DNA from 4 places in the Sporolactobacillus caesalpiniae genome. Region 3 is predicted to be linked to each of the others. Evidence: riboswitches for the same ligand, from Rfam matches in the RefSeq annotation. Region 3 holds a riboswitch; each other region holds the start of a gene.
What was found. A riboswitch is a leader RNA that binds a small molecule or an ion and turns the genes downstream of it on or off. The one in region 3 is predicted to bind S-adenosylmethionine.
Positions count from the first base shown of each region.

Region 1: linked by a shared signal. The riboswitch ahead of ABWW58_RS11495 (alpha/beta fold hydrolase) and the one ahead of ABWW58_RS07895 (MetQ/NlpA family ABC transporter substrate-binding protein) in region 3 are both predicted to bind S-adenosylmethionine.
Region 2: linked by a shared signal. The riboswitch ahead of msrC (free L-methionine (R)-S-oxide reductase MsrC) and the one ahead of ABWW58_RS07895 (MetQ/NlpA family ABC transporter substrate-binding protein) in region 3 are both predicted to bind S-adenosylmethionine.
Region 4: linked by a shared signal. The riboswitch ahead of ABWW58_RS05465 (methionine ABC transporter ATP-binding protein) and the one ahead of ABWW58_RS07895 (MetQ/NlpA family ABC transporter substrate-binding protein) in region 3 are both predicted to bind S-adenosylmethionine.

Region 1 covers NZ_JBEVCB010000005.1:221,859-226,615, forward strand. Annotated here, with positions in the region: gene ABWW58_RS11485 (IS4 family transposase) at 1-666, shown strand, start outside; gene ABWW58_RS11490 (putative immunity protein) at 746-991, opposite strand; gene ABWW58_RS11495 (alpha/beta fold hydrolase) at 1,244-2,083, opposite strand; SAM riboswitch class I at 2,214-2,317, opposite strand; gene ABWW58_RS11500 (hypothetical protein) at 2,734-2,964, opposite strand; gene ABWW58_RS11505 (cysteine hydrolase family protein) at 3,106-3,663, opposite strand; gene ABWW58_RS11510 (type 1 glutamine amidotransferase family protein) at 3,734-4,345, opposite strand; gene ABWW58_RS11515 (Crp/Fnr family transcriptional regulator) at 4,447-4,757, opposite strand, start outside.
Region 2 covers NZ_JBEVCB010000007.1:220,236-224,992, forward strand. Annotated here, with positions in the region: gene ABWW58_RS15255 (iron-containing alcohol dehydrogenase family protein) at 1-293, opposite strand, end outside; gene ABWW58_RS15260 (SDR family NAD(P)-dependent oxidoreductase) at 335-1,108, opposite strand; gene ABWW58_RS15265 (aminotransferase class I/II-fold pyridoxal phosphate-dependent enzyme) at 1,134-2,306, opposite strand; gene msrC (free L-methionine (R)-S-oxide reductase MsrC) at 2,334-2,810, opposite strand; SAM riboswitch class I at 3,058-3,158, opposite strand; gene ABWW58_RS15275 (acetoin reductase) at 3,575-4,348, opposite strand; gene ABWW58_RS15280 (hypothetical protein) at 4,590-4,757, opposite strand, start outside.
Region 3 covers NZ_JBEVCB010000003.1:399,812-404,568, reverse strand. Annotated here, with positions in the region: gene ABWW58_RS07915 (hypothetical protein) at 1-157, opposite strand, end outside; gene ABWW58_RS07910 (helix-turn-helix transcriptional regulator) at 154-369, opposite strand; gene ABWW58_RS07905 (methionine ABC transporter permease) at 492-1,154, opposite strand; gene ABWW58_RS07900 (methionine ABC transporter ATP-binding protein) at 1,154-2,167, opposite strand; gene ABWW58_RS07895 (MetQ/NlpA family ABC transporter substrate-binding protein) at 2,180-2,998, opposite strand; SAM riboswitch class I at 3,141-3,246, opposite strand; gene galE (UDP-glucose 4-epimerase GalE) at 3,350-4,354, opposite strand; gene ABWW58_RS07885 (Ppx/GppA phosphatase family protein) at 4,429-4,757, opposite strand, start outside.
Region 4 covers NZ_JBEVCB010000002.1:423,894-428,650, reverse strand. Annotated here, with positions in the region: gene ABWW58_RS05475 (anti-sigma factor domain-containing protein) at 1-700, shown strand, start outside; gene tnpA (IS200/IS605 family transposase) at 1,259-1,744, shown strand; SAM riboswitch class I at 2,160-2,272, shown strand; gene ABWW58_RS05465 (methionine ABC transporter ATP-binding protein) at 2,431-3,423, shown strand; gene ABWW58_RS05460 (methionine ABC transporter permease) at 3,420-4,085, shown strand; gene ABWW58_RS05455 (MetQ/NlpA family ABC transporter substrate-binding protein) at 4,159-4,757, shown strand, end outside.

The DNA.
Region 1 (4,757 bases), on a different contig from region 3:
TTGATCAAGGCTTTGACCGATCAAGGTATCGATGTTATTGGTATGGTGAAACCAACGAATCAGCGCTATCGAGTAGGCTCTCAATGGGTTGGATTAAGAACGCTGTATCGACTGTCGAAGCCCGTAACCAGTCACAAAGAAATTTTACGTTCTATTCGTACCACAATGGCTAATGGAGTCCCGGTCAAAGTTGTGTTCGTTCAAAACCGCAATAAACAAAGTGAATGGCTAGCCATCTTAAGTACTGACTGCACACTTACAGAACAGGAAATCATTCGTACGTACGGCATGAGATGGGACATTGAATTATTTTTTAAAGCAACGAAGTCATTTCTTAAGCTTCAAAAAGAGTTCCAGGGCAGATCGTACGATCTGCTGATTAGCCACACAACCATTGTCTTTACAAGGTTTATTCTCCTGTCTTGGCAAAACCGTTGCAGTACAGATAATCGAACCCTTGGTGGTATGTTTTATGAACTCTGTGACGAAATGAATGAACTGGATTGGGCTGTAGCACTGACGCAGCTCATGGATATTCTTCATGACGCCCTAACAAAAACAAAAAAATCAATCAAAAGATGGGTTACTTGTCAACTGACACAATGGATTGAGAGCTTACCCAACTATATCAAGGTTTATCTGCCCAAATTAGGGTGCGAAAGTTGAGTTATATCATTTATTCGATTTCAAGAATTCGCAGCGATGTGCCTTCATTATGGCCAAAAGCACAAAATGGACGAATCGCTTAATCAAAATGTGTTTTATTGTGCGCTTGATTAGTCAAAAAATCCCGCAATAATAGATTATCACGCCCCAATGATCGAGCCGCTGCAATCGCTTGCCGAGGCCGCTCATCATGAGGACGTTCCTGTTCAAAATACCGGATGACGTGATCGGAGCAAACAGCCGCCCATAATGCTGCTGTCTGTTGTTTTACCAATTTTAGCTTTGCATCAATTTCTTTTTTACGCTCTGTGTCCACAAATTTCATCGACAAATCCGCTCCTTTTCCTTAAACAAACATTTATATGCATCTTATGTTCCCTTTTTTACCTGCTCATAGTTCTTAACGAGATACATATAGAGTACCCTACCGTTCAGCGAAAATAGTCAAAAAATAAAACGCCCACTTTAATCTTGTGGACGTTTTTATAGTTGTAGGCACTCAAGAAGACAAAATATTTTATAGGTTCTCCATTTACCTGTTTCTCGGAACCTGATGTGCTTTATACTATTCTTCCTGTTATCTCTGTAAAACAATCTCTGAAAGTTGGTGTTTGCTAAGGAATTGATCTAGAATTTCATTAAATCGATCCGCATATTCCCAAAATAACAGATGATTGCCAAACGAATGCACGTCACTATTTGGAAATTCTTTTTGTATATAAGGCGTAGCGGCATCTGAGCGCGCGGATGAAGTAAATGTTAACGAGGGCACTGCTTCATCAATCGTTTTTGCTGCTGCTTTTTTGTCTGTAAGCCAGCCGTCAACATAGAGCGCATCGGCAATTTGATGCGGAATGCGCAAGCTTGGCGCTGTAAATCGGCTCTTTTCTTCATCAGTAATCGCGTGATCGAATAGGAGATTTTCAGCAAATGAATCAATAAACTGACGATAATGTTCGGCAGAATCCAGAGAATGGTTGTGGACGGCGATGAGGTCTTCAAGTGTCCCGGCTACCCACTCATCAGAATCCGAGCTAAGGGTCCGCGGGGATACATCAATGGTGACAGAAGCCGAAATGTTTTGAGTTCCAAAATGTTCCACATAAGACCATAAGGTTAAACCACCAAACGACCAACCGGCCAACACGACATTTTTTAAATCAAGGTGATCGATCAATTTTCCAAGATCCGCTCCCTGCACATCGTACGTATTTCTGTTTACACTGATCGTTGATTTTCCATGATTTCGTGGATCTACCGCAATCACGCGATAACGCGTGGAGAAGTAAGCAATCTGTTTTTCAAATACATCAATACTGAATGTCCAACCCGGAATAAAAATGAGCGGCCGTCCACTCCCTTCATCACGATAGTGCAACTCAATACCTGGCTCTACTTCAAAATAGTGTTCTGCCATGTTCATTCACCCTTTTTCGTTTTTTAATCACCCTTAATTTTTCTCGGACTAGCTCAGATGACTATTTATCCATTTATTGAGGCAAATAAAAAAGAGATTTCCCGTGTTCAGAAAACCTCTTTACAGGTTCTGTTTATCTGCCGGGATTACCGCTGGATTTAGCACAGTACCTCTTTGCAAGGTCCGCTGCTGAGGGATCATCAGGCCAGATCCTTTACCCTCTCTGGATAAACAAACATATAACCAAGTATTTAGGTGTGATTTATTGTATTATAGCACTATTCCCACCTGTGTCAATAAGAAAAACGGGGCAAACCTGGTCTTTACTTCCACAGGATACGGTGACTTTCACTAAATGCGGTTTTGAATCATCAAGCTTGTCTTGATCAAACAGTTCTAGTTCATGAATCATTTTGATCCTTGATTAAGTAACGTGGACGGAATAAAAAAAGCGGAGTTTTTCCGGTTATATGCATCATGACGCTTGTTTCACAGGTAAATAAGGGTAATTTTTCCGGTTAAGCACAGAAAAATCCTCCATTTTCACGTTTTTCGATTCGATAAGCGGAATTTCTCCGTCTATTTAAGCAATTTTTTCATTAATTTTCTAATTAAGCGGAATTTTTCCGTTTATTTATCAGATTTAACGCTTAACCTGATCGCCCAACCGATAAGTTCGGATGGGGAATCAGCCTCTTATGACGCTTATCGTCGTACCAGTGGGACAAAATCATAAGATTTTTTACTTGTAAGAAAAATTGAGCGAAAGCGCCTGGTCCTCTGCTGTCAATCTGTATGGAGCTTTGATCCGTTAACCTTGTGACTTGAACGAGCGTCGCTTCAGCTGCTCGCTTGCCGCGGCGATCTGGGAGCCTCCTCAAACAGACGCATGCCAGCGGTGTCTCCCCTGGCGCACGATTCTTTCTTTCGTTCCGCATCTCATCAAATGAACGCACACAAAATGAGGGATAGCGTCAATGCTATCCCTCCTGCCATTGCCTATTCGATTCAAATGACCCACATTAACGATAGTTGTTATGCGTCGGTTGAAACACGTCCTCGTCTGAATTCAGTACCAGCGAGAAATGGTCGTCATTGTCGTAACCGTTCAGCACTCGATTGTGATGTTGGATAATCTGCGCCGCAGATAATATCGGAGTATCCGCAGTCGAGTGGGCATCACCGACCAGTGTGACATCAAAGCCGTTGACCGTAGCCATTCGAACGGCGGTATCAATACAATATTCGGTCTTACATCCTACAATAACAAGATGTTCACTACCATGCTCCTGAAGGAATTTTAATAAAGGTGTGTGATAAAAAGAACTTGTTGCGCTTTTATTAAAAATCTCAGCATCATCCGGTATATGAATTGCCGGGTGAACCTGGAATCCTTCTCCTTCACCGCCGGATACACTGGTGTCGCGGACAAAGACTATGGGAATATTCGATCCCACAGCTTTTTCGATTACAAGATTGATTTTCCGAAACAACTCTTCTTTATTATATACGCCGGGCTCCTGTGAATCACCCTCAATCAGCGTCAGTTGCGAGTCAATAACAAGTAAAGCCTGGTTCATCAGCAGCACTCCTTTACCGTTTGCACTAGTCGCCAAGTTTGTCTCTAATCAGACGCCTCATTAACTAGTACTAATTCAATTGTTTGATATATTCGTAGTAGCCAAGTTTATGAAAAGTGTACCAATCATCTGCTTCAGCTTCATCCTTCATGCCCAGCGCCACTAAAACTTCTTTTGAAAATTCTAAAGCGGCAGTTCCATTAGCGGTGATTCTATTAGCACTACGGACAGCTTGTTGATCTATATACTCTTTTTCGCCGCTATAATTTTCCCCTGCCGCTTTCTTCAATTTCTCCAGCTGATTGCTTGTATGCTTACCTTCATTGAGAAATCCGTGCATTCCCAAAAATACCGTGGCGTCACAAATAGCGCCTAAGACAACGTTCTTTTCTAATGCCCTTTTTATGAGCGGTATGATCTTTTTACTGGATTCCTTTCGCCACGAGTTACCACCAATGAGAATTAATCCATAGAACTGATCATCCACCGAATCGATGTCATAGTCCGGAATAACGGTGAATCCTCCGATCGAATGAACCGGCTCCTTTGTTAAAGATACTGTCTTAACACAATAATCGTTTGTTCCTGCTCCTGAGCCTCTCATAATTTCGGAGGCAAGGTAGGCACCTTCCCAGTCAGCGTATTCTTCCAAAAGTACAAATAATATCTCCTTTGCAGTCACCTCTGCTCATCCTTTCTTGCTCGTGTTACTTACGCAAAGTAAGTTGCATAGGCATTCTCGTTTTCATTTATAAAAGTATAACAGATTTGTATTGAAGCTGATCAACACTTATCGAGATCAATGTAAATTTTGCCCCGACCGGCGGATTTAGCGCGCTTCTCACGATAGAGGCGGTTCAATAAACGGCTGACGGTTTCCGGTGTGACACCAATATATCCCGCCATATCCTGTTCTGTCATCATTGTCGAGATAAGTACCCAACCATCCGTCGCCTTAGTGCCTGATTGCTGCACGAGCCGCTTCAACAACGAAACAAGTTGAACGAGCGCAGGCTCAAGAACAGAATCAGCATATCGATTCATCAGCTCCTGACTTTTCTTAGCAAAGAATTGCGTGAGTCGGCGTTCGAGGG
Region 2 (4,757 bases), on a different contig from region 3:
TTTCCCCCGCCGATTCCAATGACCAGATCAATCCCCAACCTGTGAATCTCTTCAATGACTCGATCAATCTCTTTGTGCGAACATTCACCGCCAAACGTCATGTCGAACACATCAAAGCCTGCCTGAGCTAGATCTGGGAAATACGGTGCCGCCTTTTGCCATGACTTGATGCCATGAAGAATTAGAATCCGCGTGGCAGACAATGCTTCGAGAAATTTCGGCAGATAATCATAGGCACCTTCTTCAGAACTATACTGCTGCGGTCCGACTCTGGAAACCACGTGAAAAGACATTGCTTTGAACTCCTTTAATAACAAAATGATAACGCCGGTCTTTAATTCATGGTCATACCGCCAGTTACATTGATTGCTTGACCAGTCATATAGGAAGAAAGCGGACTAGCCAAAAACAGAGCAACATTTGCCACATCAGATGGAAGCGCCGTTCTTCCCAGCGGTACTTGCGAGCAATCTTCCTGATAGATCTGTTCCGGTGTCATAGTTCTGAGCTTGGCACCGTCAATTCGCTCCCGATGCTTCATACTTGTTTCGACAATGCCCGGACAGATTGCATTGACCAGAATCTGTTGATGTGCCAGCTCGACTGCCATGACCTTCGTGAATCCGAGTACCGCATGCTTTGATGAACAATAATTTCCCATGCAGCGGTAGCCGTTCTTGCCAGCCTGTGACGCAATATTAATGATCCTCCCTTCAATCCCATGCTCATTCATCTGACGGGCAACCGCTTGTGATACAAGAAAAGTTCCTTTAGCGTTGACATCCATAACGCGGTCCCAATCTTCTTCCTTAATGTCCACAGCATAATCCATCGTCGAGATGCCCGCGCTGTTCACGACAACATTTATTGGTCCCCCCAGAAGATCGGCAGCTGTCTTCACCGCTTGGTTGACATCCTTCTTATCCGTCACATCCAATTTGAGATGCACCAAACGACCGGATTTTCGTTCCGCTTTTTGTTCAAAAGCGACATCAGCGACAGCCACCGCGGCACCGGCTTCGAGAAAGAGGTCGGCAATCCCCTTGCCGATCCCAGAACCGCCTCCGGTAACGAATACATTTTGACCTGTTAAATCTATCTTTATCATCCTACACTCTCAATCTCCCAACCTATTAAAATAAGTGCAACGCGTCAATTCGTCTGACCGCCTCCACCAGCACGTCTTCACTGTGTACGAGACTGATCCTTATAAAGTCGTTGCCATTATTCCCGAATCCAATCCCCGGAGCCGTCACAATGTGTGCTTCGCGAAACAACATATCCGAGAAAGACTGACTGTTGTATCCTGCAGGTACCTTTAGCCAGGCAAAAAATGTGCCCGGCGGAGAAGCAACATTCCAACCGATTCGACTTAACCCACCGATGAGCACATCACGCCTCCGTTGATAGATGTGAACCAGCTCGCGTGCACACTCTTGCGATGATTGCAGCGCGCATGCCGCGGCATCTTGAACCGCACCGAACACCGTGCTGCAGGCATGCATTTGGAAGTGATTCAATGCCTTTATAACTGAAGCATTGCCCACAGCAAACCCGAACCGCCAGCCTGCCATATTATATGTTTTCGATAGAGTATATACTTCGACCGCAACGCTCTTTGCTTGTTCAATTTGGAGCAGACTCAGCGGCTTATTATGATCAAATCCAAGTGAAGCATAGGCAAAGTCATTAACAACCGGAATGCGATGTGTCCGGGCAAAATCAATCGTTTTTCGAAAGAAATCCTTCGTTGCCAGCGCACCGGTCGGATTGTTCGGATAATTGAGCATAAGGAGCCGCGCGTTTTGCAGCACATCGTCCGGAATGCTTCGATAATCAGGAAGATATCGATTTGACTCCTCAAGCGGCATAGCATAGGTTCTTGCCTGCGAGAGCATGGCCGAAGAATAATAGATCGGATAACAAGGATCCGTAATCAGCATGTAATCGTCCGGGTTAAGCAGCGCTTGCGGGATCCCGGTGATGCCGATATGCGCGCCATGGAAAACAGCGATCTCATTGACCGGATCCAATGTGACTCCATACTCCTTTTTATAAAAATCAGCAATTGCCACTCGTACCTTTTCTTTTCCGAGAAACGGGGGATAAGCATGATTTTCCGGCTGATCCACCGCCGACTTTAACGAAGCTACAATGTGTTCCGGAGTCGGCAGATCGGGATTCCCCTTGGATAAATTAATGAACGGTGCCCCTGTCTTTTCAATAGCAGCCAATTTATTATCCAACTGGTCAAAAAAATTAACAGGCAGCTTCCGAGCACGTTCGGAAGGCTTAAAATCAACCAAAACCGCACCTCCTCCGACGATCCATGATTAGCGTTCATCCCCTTTCTGAATACCAAAAACCAATGGTGCCAGCTGTTCCAGATGCCTGGCATCTACGGCATCAAAGTGATTCACTAATGGGCTGTCTAAATCCAAAACGCCAAAGAATCGATTACTGTCCGGTTCAAAAACAGGAACGACAATCTCTGATTTCGAACGCTGATCACACGCAATATGACCAGGAAACTGATGAACATCCGGGACAATTTCCGTCTTTTTCGTAAAAGCTACCTTACCGCACACGCCTTTCTGAAGAGGAATATGCATGCAAGCAACCCTGCCCTGAAACGGTCCAAGAATTAATTCATCATTCTTCCATCGGTAAAAGGTCGTTCCGTTTAGCCCGGGAACCTTTTCAAAAATAAGAGAGACCATATTACTCATGTTTGCAACCAAATCAAATTCCTGATCAAACAGGGCCCGCATTTGTTGTATTAAATCACGATACACTTTCTCCTTGTCCATGCCGATCGTCCCATCTGTCTCTAATTAATACCGATGAAAATACAGAATTATTTTTCTTGTTTATGAAACATTTCTTCATTTTTATTTATCCCATATGTAAACTAAGATTTAATGATCACATATTTTGCCTTTGAGTAAAAAATCTTCTCGTTGCACCACCTCTTAATCTTATTGAAGAATAAAAAAATTGTCCCCATGAGATAAGGAGACAATTTTATTAAACTCGCAATGAATTGAGTCAATTGGTCTCTTATCTTTCAGAATAGATCTGCAGGAATTAACACCATGCGTTCACGCGCTGGTTGTTGGGTTTCATTGGGCCGGTCCCTCCACCACTCTTGATAAGAAGCTGACTATTTAATTATCAAAGTAATTGTATGAGGATTATTGTATATTAAATAAATCCCAACTGCAACATTTTTTATCACTTAAATTTCTTCCCTTCCATACAGAAGCATCCTACGAAAAGGAACTCGCACTACGATTGATATCAAGAAATATATAGGTTTAGACGTCTCTATGGCAAAAATAGCGGATGCGGTTGTCGAAGAAGGAAGAAGTACATCGTGATGATTCATTATCAAACAGAAGCGATTCGTAAACAAATGAGCCGATTAGGAAATCCGAGTCAGTTGTGTGTCTGCTACGGGACTGGATACACCGGATATGATCTTTATCGTTTATGTGCATAATCAACCCGCACCAACTTTCCGATGCGGGCTGATCTTTATTATAGCGCTTTCAATTTTCGTAGAATCTATGCATCAGTTAAACACAATCCCACCGTCAACGAGCACGGACTGGCCGGTGATGTAGTTGGAATCACTCGAAGCCAGGAACGAAACGAAATTAGCAATGTCTTCGGGTTCTTCAGGTCGTCCCAGTGAGATGCTCTCGATCGCCTTCTTGAACGCTTCACCTTTTTTGGTCCCTTGATAGTTCGTCATGACATCGTCAATACGGTCCCACATGCCGGTGCCGACGATTCCCGGACAATAGGCATTGACCGTAATATGATCTTTGGCAAGTTCCTTTGCTGCAGCCTGAGTAAAGCCGCGCACGGCAAATTTGGTTGCTGAGTAGAGCCCCATCATCGGGAAGCTCTGATGTCCGGCAATACTGCAAGCGTTAATAATCTTTCCGCCGTTCTCCTGATTTTTCATTTGATCGGCCGCTGCTTGCATCCCGTACACCGTGCCGTATACATTCACCTTAAACAGAAGGTCCAAATTTTGCTCCTTTAAGTCCATCACCGGACCGACATGCGCAACCCCGGCGTTATTAACAAAAACGTCAACGCTTCCAAATGTATCAACCGCCTTACGGACGAGTGCCTTCTGATCTTCAGGCTTTGTTACATCACTAATAGATCCCGCCGCCTGGTAGCCGGCATCTTCGAATTCTTTGATCGTGCTCGTCAATACCTTTTCATTCACATCGCTCAGAACAACTGCGAATCCATCCTTTGCCAAACGTGCTGCAATACCCTTTCCAATTCCTTGTCCTGCTCCTGTAATGACTGCTGTACCCTTTGTCATAATCGCAAAACCTCCCATATGGAACCTGGAGTCCTATATCGCAACAGAGCGGTACTTTCCCCTGGATTCATTATATTTTTGCAGAGCAAAAAATAGTCCAACCTATTCTCGTTTTCTGCAAAATTACTCACAGTTCCCATTTTAGAATGCGCTTTCATTTTTGTAAAAATATCTGCTTATCCACTTTTAAACTGTGGTTTCAATTATTCAGACGTTTTTCTTTGAATACTGTCTCTGCATCTCATGAATACATGTCCCGTAACAGTTCCAACATATGGCGAACTTGAGATGTCCGCGGACGGCACAAACAGGTAATAGATGAATAGCCGCATTGCTTATACGCCATGTAGTCCGCATAGTTATCGACAAGCCAGTAACCGTTTGGATTCTCTTTCCGCTCAACCCAAAC
Region 3 (4,757 bases):
GAAACCAGATCAATTTTATTTCTATTGAAAAGTTGTCCGTATCACTGTAAATCAAATCGGCTAAACCATTGGTCAATTGAATCAATGGAACCATGGCAAGCGCAAATGAACTAATTGTACAGAGTGACATAATTAGTGAAAACCAAAAGCGCTTCATTGTTCACTCGCTCCTTTCTCTAATATAAAAACGTCCTCCATAGGCAGCTGAAACACATCGCAAAGTTGCAAACCAAGCAGCAGTGACGGGACATAGTCACCTTTTTCAATAGATGCAATCGTTTGCCGTGTCACGCCAACCTTCTCACCCAATTGCGCCTGCGTCCAATCATGACGCGCGCGCAGCTCCTTGACACGATTCGATATAAACACCATTTTCAGCTCATTTCAATGTATAGTAAACCAAACATAATGTTAACCCTAATTAACATTATAGATGTAAAAAAAGCGGCGGTCAAACAGTTCCAAATTGAAACGTTCGCGCCGTCCGCTTTTTAACTTTTCTTCAGTTTTCTGGCAATCACATTACCCAGCGACTGGATGATTTGGACAATAACAATCAGAATAATAATGACTGCGTACATGACATCAGGCTGGAAGCGTACATAGCCGAATTGATAGGCCAAGTCGCCAAGCCCGCCGGCACCGACAAATCCGGCCATCGCCGTCTCGCCGATCAATCCGATAATGGCAATTGTCAGTCCAAGTATAATTGATGATCGAGCTTCGCGAATGATCACATGCCAAATGATTTTCGGAGTTGAAATCCCCATCGATTGGTACGCCTCAATCACGCCCTTGCTCACCTCAAGCATCGCCGTTTCAAGCAGGCGCGCAATAAATGGCGCACAGGCGATCACTAATGGGACAATAACCCCTCGCACTCCGATCGTCGTATGGGCAATGAACTTTGTGAACGGAAGCAAAAAGAATAACAAGATAATGAATGGTATCGACCGAATGATATTAATTAATGAGTTGACAATCGTATAAACGACGATATTTTCCCATTGACCTTGTTTCCTCGTCAAAACAAGCAGAATACCTAATGGAAGGCCGATAAGTATGGAAAATGCGAGCGAAATAAGCGTCATTTGTGTTGTTTGAATGAAGCCTTCCCAGATCGCGTCGCCCCATTGATTCAGAAAATCTGCCATCAGCCCTTCACCTCATCCACGAGAATATTCTGTTCATGCAAAAATTGTATGGCCGTTTCAACCTTATTCTGATCCCCTTTAATATGGACCAGCAGATTACCGACCGATTGATCTTTCAGTTGGTCGATTCCGCCCGCAATAATACTTGGCAGAACGTCGAACTGTTTCGCCAACGTGGCCAGCACCGGATCTTTCGATGACTCACCGAGGAATGTCAGCTTGACCAGCTTTCCCGACTTCAGCAACTCACTTTTCAGTGATGCTGGAATTAGGAATTTGGCTTCATTGCTGATAAACTGCTTTGTCATCGCTTCCTTTGGTCGAGTGAATACATCGACAACTGAGCCCTGTTCAACAATCCGGCCATTCTCCATAACCGCCACCCGGTCGCAAATACGCTGAATAACATTCAATTCATGAGTAATCAGGAAAACGGTAATACCAAGCTCTTTATTCACTTTCAGCAAAAGTTCAAGGATCGCATCGGTCGTATTCGGATCGAGCGCACTTGTCGCTTCGTCACTGAGCAGTACTTCCGGTTCATGAGCGAGCGCACGAGCTATCGCCACCCGTTGCTTCTGGCCGCCGGATAACTGGCTTGGAAAAGCACTTCGACGATCCGACAGACCGACGATTTCCAAATATTTATCAGTGCGGGCCTTGATCTCTTCCTTCGGTACGCCTTCCAGTCTCAGAGGCGTTGCAACATTTTCATAGACATTCGCCGTTTCAAGCAAATTGTAGCCTTGAAAAATCATGCCGATCTTTCGTCTTAATTGCCGCAAACCTTTTTTATTCAGTCCCAAAACATCCTGATCATCGACAAACACCTGCCCGCCGGTTGGTCGTTCAAGCAGGTTCACACAACGAATCAGCGTGCTTTTTCCGGCGCCGCTGAATCCAATCACACCGAAAATTTCACCTTTATTCACCTCTAGGGAGACGTCCTTCAAGGCTTCAATCTTGTTTTTTCCAACCCGAAACGTCTTTGACACATGCTGCAATTTAATCAAGAAGCTGCCTCCTTACCAAGCAGGAACTACAGAACCGCCGAATTTCTTCTTAATGAAATCTTTAACTTCTTTTGAGTGGTAATACTTTTTCAGCTGCTTTACAACTTTGTCGTTCTTATTATCGGTACGAACAACGAAATAGTTTGGATATGGGTTGTTTACTAACGGTTCATGGTAGATTGAGTCGTTCAGAACGGTAAGTCCGGCACCCATTGCAAAGTTCGTGTTGATTGCTGAGGCAGTAACTTCGCCAAGCTGAGCCGGAAGTTGAGCCGCATCCATTTCAATGATCTTCAGATTCTTCGGGTTGCTGACAACATCTCGTTTCGTTGCTGTCACGTTAGAACCTTTTTTCAGTTTGATTACACCCGCTTTTTCAAACAATTGCAAACCGCGAAGTTCGTTTGCCGGATCATTCGGAACTGCGATTTTATCGCCCTTCTTCAGATCTTTAATGTCCTTAATGCTCTTGGAGTAGATCCCCATTGGGAAAGCGACCGTCTTAAATACGTCGGTAATTTTGTAATCTTTATTTTCAATCTGATTCTTAAGGAATGGAAGTGTTTGATAGCTGTTCGCATCCAATTCTTTTTCATTCAGAGCGATGTTGGGTTGATTGTAGTCATTAAAAACCTTCAAGTGAATCGTCAAACCATCTTTTTTAGCCAGCTTCACCACTTGCTCCATAACCTGTTGATGAGGTCCGCCCGTCACGCCGACCGTAATTTCTTTTTCACTCAATTCTTTTGAAGAACCGTTGCCGCAAGCAGCTAACACAAAAATTAGAGAAAATGCCACTAATGCTGATAAAATTGCAGTAACCTTTTTCAATCTGTTTTCCTCCTGTTTGTCACTAGGACTACTATGAATTCTAACCGCAGATTCTTCAAAACATCCTGTTTCCTTCTCCTGAGAAGTTAGAAATATAAAGAGCTTCTCCCGATAAGAGAGAAGCTCGATTTGTCCGTATCTTCTCTTATCTCTCAGGACCCAAACGGGTTCTGCAGGAATTGGCACCTAAATTTTCATTTGGTTGCCGGGTTTCATCGGGCCAGTCCCTCCGCCACTCTGGATAAGAAGTATTCAATTGGTTAGTAAATTGATTGTACATCGAAACGATTAATGTGTCAAAAGTTTGTCATCACATTTGAGAGAATTCCGATATTCATAGACCGTATCTCGTTAGTTAATTGGTTCGGTTGTCGCATAGCCTTGCGGATGGCTGCTGTGCCATTTCCAAGCGTCCGCAAGAATTTCAGGAATATTTGTATGTTGCGGATTCCATCCGAGCACACGTTTCGCTTTTTCTGGTGAAGCAATCAAGGTACTTGGATCTCCAGCCCGTCTCGGAGCAAGTTCTGCAGGAATCGCTTTACCCGTCACTTTGCGCGCGGCCTCAATGATTTCTTTAACGGAGAAGCCTTCGCTTGAGCCGAGGTTGAAAACGTCACTCTTACCGCCATCAAAAAGATATCGAAGTGCCAGACGATGCGCAGCAATCAAATCCTCAATATGCACATAGTCGCGCACGCAGGTTCCGTCCTTCGTGGCGTAATCATCACCGAAAATTGAGATATGATCACGTTCACCGGCTGCAACTTGAAGCACAATTGGAATTAGGTGTGTTTCCGGATGATGATCTTCACCGATCACACCGGATTTGCTAGCACCGGCAACGTTGAAATAGCGGAGTGCGACAAAACGCATACCATATGCGCGATCGCACCATTTCATCATTTTTTCCATAGTCAGCTTGGTCTCGCCGTATGGATTCGTCGGTTGGGTCGTCATTTCTTCTGTAATCGGCACCACTTCCGGCTCACCGTAAGTCGCCGCCGTTGACGAAAACACAATATGTTTTACATTATTTTCTTGCATGACTTCAAGCAATACCTGCATTCCATATACATTATTATTGAAATACATCAACGGTTTCTCAACTGATTCGCCAACCAGTGAATTCGCCGCAAAATGAATGACACCTTTAATGACTTCTTTTTTAAAAACAGTGTCTAAAAATGCTTTGTCACGAATATCGCCCTTATAAAATTTCGCTTTAGGATGCAGTGCTTCCTTGTGACCCGTTTGCAGATTATCGACAACCACAACATCTTCCCCGGCATCAATCAGCTGATAAACGGCGTGTGAGCCGATATAACCTGCTCCGCCTAATACTAAAATAGACATAAACTACCCCTTCCCGTCCTGAACGTGACTTTAACTTCTTTTATTTTCCACCTTATACACATGCTTGACAAGCCTTATTCGGCAACCCTCTTGAATTGAATCGCCACTGTTGTTTTTAGAGCACGCTCAAGATGCTTTTTATGCCTTTGCGCAGCCTGTTCTTCAAAATAAGCATCATCATGATAATATGCGATAATTTGAAGCTGCTTCTTCTTCGTCATTTTGACGGCCAAACGATCAACAACATGCAACTTTGTACGATCAAAATCATGCGCGAGCCGTAGTACAGCACCTAATGTCTCATACAACTTCATTTCATCCTTAGCCAGCAGCTTCTGGAACGGTTTGGCGAAGTCAGCAAGATTCGCACGATTTTTAAATGAAGCAACAAGAGCTACCGCCA
Region 4 (4,757 bases), on a different contig from region 3:
TGTTGCTGCTTACGTTTATATTGATTTAAAAGCGAGTATAGAGGCGAGCGTTGATCGTAATATGCATGTAATTTCTGTTCAACCGCTAAACAATGAGGCTAAACAGATTATCAGTGAGACATCTGTTTTTCAAAATATGACCTTCTCAGACCTCAGCTCTGCGTTGCTTTCGAAGCTTGGAGATGAGCGGATTACGGATAAACGCTCACTTTGCCTGATTACAACTGTACTTACTGACCAAATCAGTCGTAAGCAACAAACCGAATTTACCCAGGGGTTGATCGCTGCCTTCAACAGTGGAGCCAAACAGCTGCTTCAGGTGAACGGCAGCGGTGTTGAATGGTTGCGTACATCGGTTGAACGAAAGAGGGCTGCCGAAATGCGCGGGCTGTCTGCGGGAAAATATCTGCTCTATTTGCGGGCTAATGCATACGGAAAAACGCTCTCTCTTGAAGATGCGAGACGGCTCTCCGCGGAGAAAATGCTAGAAGTATCGGAATCCGTTTCTTTGCCATGGAACGCTTTATTAAAAGAATCAGCAGGTCAAATGAAATCTCAGTTTCATAGTGACCAGGCGTCGTTCAATGGGAGACAGGCTCAACCGCTATTTCGAGATCCATTTCAAAGCGTTGAACCGATACAGAGTAGACGAGACAGCAGTTATCATTATTGGAACAGCCGCGTGGCAGGCTATGCATGAGACCGGATTAAAAGATCCAAGCAGACGGAGATCTGTTTGGATCTTTTTTAGCAAGTAAAGAAAGTTTATCGTTTTGCCTTGCCGGTACGACGATAAGGTCATAAGATTCGGATGGACGATTAGGTAAGCCGCCCAATCTAAGAAATAAACGGAATAATTCCGCTTACTTAGAAAATGAATGAAAAAATAGCTTAAATAGACGGAAAAATTCCGCTTATCGGATCGAAAAACGTGAAAATAGAGGGTTTTTCCGTACATAAGCGGAAAAATTACCCTTATTTACCTGTAAAACAAGCACCATGATGCAAATAGCCGGAAAATCTCCGCTTATTTTATTCCGGCCGCGATATCGAATTAAGGACCCAAATGATTTATTAGAAAACTTGGCTTTGCCAAGCCTCTGGCGAAGGCGAAGACTTAGTTTGCATGTTTTGAAAACCCTAGGCTATGCCTAGGGTTCCGGAGAGCTTCAAGCGATGTATCAAAAAAAGCCTCACCTCGTGTTAAGATAAATTTCGGTTCGCCAACCAAATTTATCAGCCAAAGGGAGACTTTTTAATGCCATCTGATGTAAATAGTTTAGCACATACAAAATGGAATTGTAAGTATCATATAGTTTTTGCACCAAAGTACCGAAGACAAATTATCTATGGAAAGCTTAAAAAAGATATAGGCATGATTTTAAGACAGTTAAGTGAGCGAAAAGGTGTAGAAATTATCGAAGCCCAAGCCTGTAAAGATCACATACACATGATGGTCAGTATACCGCCGAAGATAAGCGTTGCAGCTTTTATCGGCTATCTCAAAGGAAAAAGCAGTTTAATGATCTTTGATCGACATGCGAACTTGAAATACCGATATGGAAATCGAAAATTTTGGTGCAGGGGATACTATGTGGATACAGTAGGAAGAAATAAGAAAGTGATTGCAGAATACATTCGCAACCAGATACAAGAGGATGTAGTCGCAGAGCAATTAAGCATGTTTGAACATATTGATCCGTTTACTGGAGAAGAGGTCAAACGCAAAAAAAAGAAAAAATAGAAGTCCCCCTTTTAGGGGTGCCGGGGAAGTAGTGCGGTTGGCGGACGCCTCGGTGCCCTTTTAAGGGCTGGCCAGTAACAAAGGCTTTCAGCCGCAGAGCAAACCACCCGTTCACACGGGTGGTTTTGATTGCGACGGCCATGGACGGCCTAGTGTCCGATGAGCCGCAGGACGCGGCGTTTTTTCGGACCGCTTACACTCGTTTCCTTTAAATGTTTTCTTATACTTTCCTACCAGTGTGAACTAGAACTGTTTGTTCAAGACAAGCTTGATGATTCAAAACCGCATTTAGCGAAAGCCACCGCATCATGCGGAAGTAAGGACCGGGCTGTGCCCGGTTTTTCATACACAAAAAAAGGTTTGACATTGTTGTCATAGGATGGTAAGTTATTATCACTCAATCGAATAGAAGAAACTCTTATCCAGAGTGGCGGAGGGACTGGCCCGATGATGCCCGGCAACCTGATTGTAGTCGTTACAATCAAGGTGCTAATTCCTTCAGAAACGTATGTTTCTTACAGATGAGAGAGGTGAATCCCTCCTCTCTCAAGGTGGGCTTTTTTATTGAGTAAAATTAAGAATGAGGAGGATGAGTGTAAAAAACTTAAAAGAGAACATTAATCCGATTAGAAATATCGGAAAAAATGATTATCGCTTCTCGGATTTTTTTGAAAGTGGTGACAGATTTGATTCAATTAAGCAATATCAAGAAAACGTTCCAAACAGAACATGGTGCAGTCCATGCACTGTCCGATGTTAACCTTGAAATTAAAGAGGGGGAAATATTCGGTATTATCGGCTACAGCGGTGCTGGAAAGAGTACGTTGATACGACTAATCAACCTGCTGGAAAAACCGACATCGGGAACGATCATGATCGAGGGAAGACATCTGACTGACTTTAACGAGCGTCAGCTGCGTGAAGAGCGGAGAACGATCGGTATGATTTTCCAACACTTTAATTTACTGTGGTCGAGAACGGTGGCTCAGAATATTGCGTTTCCCTTAGAATTAACAAAAATGAAGAAGAAACAAAGGGATGAACGTATTGCCGAGCTTATTCAAATGGTTGGGCTCGAAGGAAAGGAATCCGCGTACCCGGCTGAACTAAGCGGGGGTCAAAAACAAAGGGTCGGTATTGCCCGCGCGTTAGCCAATAATCCAAAGGTTCTTCTCTGTGATGAGGCGACCTCGGCACTAGATCCTAAAACGACAGATTCAATTCTCTCACTTCTGTCGAAGATCAACAAGACACTCGGTCTCACCATCATCTTGATCACTCATGAAATGGCTGTGATACGAAAAATTTGTGATCGAGTTGCCGTGCTTGATAAAGGGAGAATTGTTGAGGAAGGAAGCGTCGATGATGTATTCGCGCAGCCACTACAAACCATTACTCAAGAATTTGTCGGTATTCATCAGAACCCGGAACGCGCTGATTCTTCTGAGAAAATCATTCTCTCACTCTCTGCTGCGAAGAAATCACTTCTGCAGAAAAAACTATCACAGTTGCTTGGCAATAAATTTCTTTCAGTTAACGTACTCGGCCGGCAGTCCGAGCAGGAGAGTCAAGCAGATAAGACGCTCGTTTCGATTCAAGGATCGTCCGAGACGATTCGCTCGGTCGTTAATGATCTTCGCTCGGACCGCGTAACAATCGAGGTGTTCGAGAGCAAATGAGTGAATGGATACAAAATGTTGATTGGCCAAGTATGTGGCTGTCAACCGGTCAAACCCTTTATATGACGATTATTTCCGGATTTTTCACCTTTTTTCTTGGGATTATCTTGGGACTGTTGCTTTATTTAACAGCGAAAGACGGACTGCTCGAAAACGCTACGGTTTATGGTCTGATCGCGGCTTTCGTCAATGTCTTTCGTTCCATTCCATTCATTATCTTAATCATCCTACTAATCCCGCTTACGATGATCATTATCGGGACCATGATCGGAGCGAGTGCGGCATTGCCATCAATTATTATTGGCGCAGCACCGTTTTATGCGAGGCTGGTTGAGATCGGATTAAGAGAAGTGGACAAGGGAGTGATTGAAGCAGCTCAAGCAATGGGCGCAACGAAGTGGCAAATTGTCTGGAAAGTACTTCTTCCTGAAGCAATTCCTGCCCTAACTTCCGGGATGACGGTCACATTGATCGCACTGATCGGCAACACGGCAATGGCCGGTGTCGTCGGCGCGGGCGGACTGGGTACGATTGCGTATAATGAAGGCTTTCAAGCGAATAATAACACGATTACACTCGTTGCAACTGTCATTATTCTAGTGATTGTCTTTATCATTCAATATGTCGGCGATCTTATTACTCGCCGTGTTGACAAGAGATAGACGGTATAAAAGCCGAAACATAATACAAATGATGGCAATAAAAATCAAACAAACAAAACTTGGGGGAGTTAAAATGAAAAAATCGATCATACTTGTGGTAGTTCTTGCTTTTACTCTAATTTTGACCGCATGCGGACAATCAACAGGAAAGTCAGAGAAAAATCAAACACTTACTGTTGGCGCGTCGGCAGTGCCTCACGCTGAAATACTAAAGAAAGCAGCACCTTTGCTTAAAAAGAAAGGCATTACCTTGAAGGTAAAAGTCTTCCAAGACTATGTGCTGCCAAACAAAGCACTTGCATCAAAACAATTGGATGCAAATTATTTTCAACATATTCCCTACCTTAATCTCTATAATAAGCAAAACAAGACGGATTTGGTTAATGCCGGCAAAATTCATATCGAACCATTTGGCATTTATTCAAAGAAATTCAAGAGTGTTGATGCGGTAAAAGATGGAGCAACGGTACAGATCAGCAATAACAAGTCGGAACAAGGCCGAATTTTGCTGCTCCTACAGTCAAAAGGATTATTGAAAATTAAATCCGGTATTGATCCAATTTCTGCTACACTCGCTCAGAAAAACGGAAAATATACGGATTTTGATAATATTAAACATCTGAAATTCTTGCAGCCGATCGATCCGGCCATTCTGCCAAAAGCCTATGTGAA